Regions from separate parts of the Staphylococcus lugdunensis genome, predicted to be linked through region 1. Evidence: riboswitches for the same ligand, from Rfam matches in the RefSeq annotation. Region 1 holds a riboswitch; the other holds the start of a gene.
The links. A riboswitch is a leader RNA that binds a small molecule or an ion and turns the genes downstream of it on or off. The one in region 1 is predicted to bind FMN.
Positions count from the first base shown of each region.

Region 2: another riboswitch for FMN. It lies ahead of ribD (bifunctional diaminohydroxyphosphoribosylaminopyrimidine deaminase/5-amino-6-(5-phosphoribosylamino)uracil reductase RibD); the one in region 1 lies ahead of AL499_RS01480 (ECF transporter S component).

Region 1 is NZ_CP014022.1:296,079-299,297, forward strand. Features, by position in the region: gene AL499_RS01475 (ATP-binding protein) at 1-956, shown strand, start outside; FMN riboswitch at 1,481-1,611, shown strand; gene AL499_RS01480 (ECF transporter S component) at 1,677-2,219, shown strand; gene AL499_RS01485 (ferredoxin) at 2,361-2,609, opposite strand; gene AL499_RS01490 (helix-turn-helix domain-containing protein) at 2,720-3,219, shown strand, end outside.
Region 2 is NZ_CP014022.1:24,304-27,522, reverse strand. Features, by position in the region: gene AL499_RS00195 (bifunctional 3,4-dihydroxy-2-butanone-4-phosphate synthase/GTP cyclohydrolase II) at 1-147, opposite strand, end outside; gene ribE (riboflavin synthase) at 160-792, opposite strand; gene ribD (bifunctional diaminohydroxyphosphoribosylaminopyrimidine deaminase/5-amino-6-(5-phosphoribosylamino)uracil reductase RibD) at 800-1,843, opposite strand; FMN riboswitch at 1,982-2,111, opposite strand; gene AL499_RS00180 (FAD/NAD(P)-binding protein) at 2,218-3,219, opposite strand, start outside.

The DNA of each region.
Region 1 (3,219 bases):
CTGAAGGTGTTGTAGGTATCAATGATCATCGCGACATTATATTATCAAATAAAATGGCAGATGAAATTTTACCAACTATTGATCAATCTATGTATGAACGAATTGAAGACCAAATCGAAGATACTTTTACAAGTAAAGGCACAGAATTTCGAGAATACGATTTTGACACACGCTATTATGTCTTCATTATGAGTTACATTCCTCAGATTCAAGAAGATGGTCGCAGTGGAATTGTCGTTATTATTCGTGATATGACTAATGAGCATAACTTAGATCAAATGAAAAAAGATTTCATTGCTAATGTTTCTCATGAATTGCGTACACCTATTTCATTATTACAAGGATATACAGAATCAATTGTTGACGGTATCGTTACGGAACCAGAAGAAATTAAAGAGTCATTATCAATTGTCTTAGATGAAACGAATAGGCTCAATCGTTTAGTTAATGAATTACTCAATGTTGCAAGAATGGATGCTGAAGGGTTATCTGTTAATAAAGAGATACAACCTATTGCACCATTATTAAACAAAATACAAACAAAGTATAGACAACAAGCTAGTGATTTATCATTAAATATGTACTTAACTCCAGAAACTAATGACGCATTGTGGTACTACGATTCTGATCGAATCGATCAAGTGCTCACAAATCTTATTGATAATGCTACAAGATATACTCAACCTGGTGATACAATTTCTATTACTAGCGAAGATACTGATAAGTACAATGTGCTTCACATAAATGATACAGGCAGTGGTATTGCTCCTGAACATTTAAATCTTGTTTTTGATCGCTTTTACAAGGTTGAAGCATCCAGAACACGTGGCAAACAAGGAACCGGCTTAGGATTATTCATTTGTAAAATGATTATAGAAGAACATGGAGGTACGATCACTGTATCAAGTGTCGTTGGAGAGGGAACAACATTTACAATCAAGTTACCGAAGCCTTAATCTTCAGGCTTATTTATAAAATTTATCAAAGATAATATCACTGAATTCAGACAGGGACATAAACCCGCAAATAATAGCACAAAGATGATTTAAAATTAAAAATCGTCTTTGTGCTTTTTTATATTCAATACTTTGTATGATTGACTCGCATGCTTAGGAGACTACTTCAGCTTGCTTTGTTAAAAAATGGTTTAGTCAGTTTTTTCTGTGCTGGACTTTGACTTAATATAAAAATAAGGACGAAGGCTATTTAAGCAGAGACGTTTATGAGCCGGCCTGACCTTATATATAGTTAATATCAGTTAAAACATATTGAGATTAACTATGCACGATATATTGGCAGTAGTTGACTGAATTGAAAATATCCTTATACCAAGCTTTTTCCATCCTAGTCAACCTTTCCGATACGGAACTACGAAATCATAATGAATTCTGTCCCGCTCTCAATCATCATCTCTTACCGGGCAACTTTATTGCTTTGCGGCTAGTGTTGTCGTATGATTAATGACGTAAAATATTTTAAAATTCATCTTCGGGGTAGGGTGTAATTCCCAACCGGCAGTAAATAAAGCCTGCGACCTGCTTGTGTTCAACAAGCGGCTGATCTAGTGCGAATCTAGAGCCGACAGTATAGTCTGGATGGGAGAAGATGGAGGTTTATTTGTTGTGAACAATTTTCCTCCAATTCTTTGCAAGATGAATGGAAGGAGAAAACTACATATGCAACAAAATAAACGTCTAATAACCATTAGCATGTTAAGTGCCATTGGCTTTGTTTTGACTTTTTTAAAGTTTCCACTACCTTTTTTTCCGCCATACTTAACATTAGATTTCAGTGATGTCCCTACATTGTTAGCAACTTTTTCAATGGGTCCTATAGCAGGTATTATAGTGGCATTTATTAAAAATTTGCTTAATTTTTTCTTTAATATGGGAGACCCAGTAGGTCCTGTGGCTAATTTCTTAGCCGGTATAAGTTTCTTACTTACAGCATATTATGTTAATAAAAGAGGACATGTTGCTAATAAAGCAATGATAACTGCATTAGTCATGGCTACATTAGTTATGACCATTGTACTTAGTATTTTAAATTATTTCGTATTGTTGCCACTATATGGCATGATTTTCAACTTAGCAGATATTGTAAAAAATATAAAAATCATTATCGTCTCTGGTATCATACCGTTTAATATTATCAAAGGGGCAATCATCTCAATCATATTTATACTTTTATATCGCAGAATTAAAAGCGTACTTAAATAATTAACAGGTAAATGAAACTTTTAAAGATACGCTTGTAAATACAAAGCAGGCAATGCTCCCATTTGAGAAACATTGCCTGCAATTATTATAATTAATATTTTGCTTTAACTACTAATCTACTATATATAAAATAGCTATGTGCTATTCGAATTTTAAAGCATCACCATCAAAAGGTTCTTCTTCTATTTTGATGGAATCAGTTGGACAACCTTCTAAGGCATCTTCCATATCTTCATATAACTCTTCTGGCACTTCGGCAGTACCTTGGTTATCATCAAGGATTACGAAAGCAATACCTTCATCGTCATAATCATAAATATCTGGAGCGGCCGCACCACATGCACCACATGCAATACACGTATCCATATCAACGATTGTATATTTAGCCATTTTCATTCGCCTCCTTTGATAAACATGCTACACTAGTATAACAAATACTCATGTATACATCGAAAAAACTTTTTATTAATTTATTAGTTTCATAAGAGCGAGGGTCGAGATTGAAAGATATTATACTTTATTCTAAACAACATTCATTCACTTATAAAACAAATAAAAGCATTTTTAATTTATTAACAGGCAAAAAAACACATCAAACCTTTTTTGACGCCTGCAGTCAACAACTTTTATCATTATATCACAGTTTACCCAATTTAAAATATCCGTCTTTCGAGCGATTTATGGCACAAAATGTTAACAATGACATGACGATAAAAGTTCATCCAAGATATACGTATGATAGTTTAGTACATACTTTCAATTGTATTCAATTACTTATTCAAACGTTGTCAAACACGCAACAAAAGGTCTATTCATTTATACCTATTTCACAGCATGGCCTTATCCAAAGAAAAGTTAAACAAATCTACTACTATATAAAAAAAGAAGATAAGGATAGCGCATTTATCACTGAGCTAAATCAATTATTTAAAGCTCTATATACAAATAATAACAATTATTGTTGTCTACATTATTATTTACAAGGCTATGAAGAACCAAT
Region 2 (3,219 bases), 270 kb from region 1:
AGCCATAAAATTAATCGTTTGATCTTGCATCCATTGTGTTACTGCAACAAGATCTCCCTCATTTTCTCTATCTTCATCATCTACAACAATTATAGTTTCTCCTTTTTTTAACGCTTGAAGTGCCTCTTCAATGGTATCAAATTGCATATTTAATCCCCCTTAAAAACCATATGATTTTAACTTATCTAATGTTAAAGTATTGGAATTTTTATTAATGATTGTGGCTACATATTTGAATAAAACATCTGTCTCTAAATGTACAAAGTCTCCTTGTTTCTTATCTGCTAAAATTGTTGAGCGCCGTGTTTCTGGTATGAGATGTATATCAAAAGATGATTCACGTATATCAAATACTGTCAAACTAACGCCATCGACTGCAATTGATCCTTGCTTCACAAGTTGTTTAATGATTGTTTGTGATGCTGAAATTTGAATTACTTTTGAATCGGCTGTCTGATTGATTTTTGTAATTGTACCTAATTCATCAACATGGCCTAGAACAAAATGGCCACCAAATCTACCATTGCTGTGCATCGCGCGTTCTAGGTTCACTTCTTGATGACGCTGAACATTAGCAAGATAGGTTTTATCTTCTGTACCATGTATGACTTGCACTGAAAAATGATTGCTATTAAAGTCTGTCACTGTCAGGCAAGTCCCGTTAACGCTTATAGAATCACCAATATGCATATCATCAATAATCCTTTCAGCTTTAATGATAAGTGTGCGTACTGATTGATCATTACGTATTTCAACAATGGTTCCAATTTCTTCTACGATTCCTGTAAACATGGTTGTTTCACTTCTTCCGTAGTTCTAATTTGATATTTTGATCTAATAAAGTGGAATTAACAATTTCAAATTCAAAGGTATCCTGTAAATCTATAACTTCTTGTGTTTGAAAGAATTGATTTGTTCCAGAACCACCTATCAATTTCGGGGCAAAATAGATGATGAGTTGATTAACTAACTGTTGTTGGAGAAATAATGAGGTAACTTTAGGTCCCGCCTCGACGAGCAGCCGACCTACACCTTTTTTATATAAATCTTGTAAAATATCAGGAATTTTACAATTGCTCATGTAATTAATAAAAACATTGGGTAAAGTTGTTGTTAATGTGGCATCTTCAGTGTATATCCATATATCAGATAATTGATCATGAAACATATCTAGACTAAAGTCAACGTCCCCACTTCGAGATAAAATAACACGAATAGGGTGTTTACCATCTTTAACTCTAGTCGTGTACTGAGGATTATCTGCTAATACGGTTTTATTTCCTGTTAACACGGCATCATGACTGTGTCTTAAACGATACACATCTTGCTTTACTGTTTTATTGGTAATCCATTGACTTTGTCCATAATCTGTTGCCTGTTTACCGTCTATACTTGTAGATACTTTAACGGTAATTTCAGGAATTTTCTCAGCTTTAGCTTTAAAAAAGTCTTCGTATAAACAATAGGCTTCATGATCAAACTGCTGATACACTTGGATACCAGCTTGGGTTAAGATTTCATAACTTTTACTAGGTAAAGTTGTATCTTTTACAGCATATACTACCTTATCCAGACCATGATCGATGATTTTGTTAACGCACGGCGGTGTCGAACCATAATGCGTGCATGGTTGTAAAGACACATAAATTGTTGCACCTTGTGCTTCGTCACCAGCCATGTCAATTGCTTGCACTTCAGCATGTTTCTCACCTTGTTTTAAATGTGCGCCAAGTCCGATAATTCTGCCATTTTTAACAACTACTGCTCCTACTGGTGGATTAACACCAGTCTGTCCTTTAACCATCTTAGCAAGCTGTATTGCCTTGCTTAAATATAAATCCAATTTATCACCTTCATAAAAAAACCTTATACCAAAATAGGCATAAGGAGATTGATATAATGACATTTGAACAAGCCTACACAATAATTTCTGTGCATGCTTAACAAACATTAAACGTAATCGTTTATGTTAACGTCGATTGTATTCTTTCTCCCATCCAGACTATACTGTCGGCTTCAGAATCTCACTGAATCAGCCACTTGTGCATCACAAGCAGGTCGCAGGCTTAATCACTGCCGGTTGGGAATTTCACCCTGCCCCGAAAGAACGTATTATGAAGTTGATAATTCTACTTTAAGTGTTACTAAAACACTATGAGTTTATCTTACTAAATTTTAATAAACTTTACAATGAAAGCAATTTAATTTCTTTAATTACTATTTTTTAGAAATATTGTCGCGACTTAACCGTGATTGATGTTCATATAAATAATCCACTGCATTAACTACTTGTGAAACAATCATCTTAACACCATTTCTTAATTTATTTACACCATTGGTAAGCTGACCTATAGCGACAGCGTTAGTCAACGTCCCATATCTTGGACTAATAATTTGATTTGTTTCTGGCACAATTTGAATACCACCCATAGGATGTGCTTGTACAATACGACGATTCTCTAGGTTAATGACTAATTGATCATCCTCGTCTAACTCTGCTAAATGTGTTTTAGCACCTGTTGCATTAATAATAATGTTAAAGTCATCACACGAAGATGTGTCTTTAAATGTTAGATTAAATAATTGTCCATCATGCGTAATATTCTCTAGACCACGTTTTATAATTAAAGAGCCATTCTGCATTAACTCAATAAGTAATTTAGCTGTTCTAGGCGGCATTGGATTAGAATTAAGTTGAATCACTTTAGTATATTTCTTATCGAACAACTGTTGATCTGAGCTACTCAAACTATTGTATATCCAGTTTAAATTCTCTTTTAGATGTTCTATCAATCCTTGAAATACACCGAGCTCTTGTGAATGATCTAAGTCATATTGCAAATCATCAATATGATTTCCTGAACGTCTATTTATTAACGTATCTAATTCAATATTCCATTCTTCACATTCCTTATAGAAAAGCTTAACTAAAGCATCTAGTGGTACGTTTCCATAATTAACTGCCTTGATACTATTAAAAGTTTGTTTTGTTAAATAACGAAATGTTATTTCTTGCATATTTCCACGCACACTTGGCAATTGCGCCGAGCGACTCGTCATAATGATTGGAAGATGCTTATGATGTGTTGCTACATATCTAACCACATCTAAGCTAGCTAACCCTGTACCTATAATAGCAATACGATCTGTCTCTTTCACTTCATCCAAAGTGTTATATGTTGGATATGGCGATTGGATATATCCTAGAATTCCTTTTAA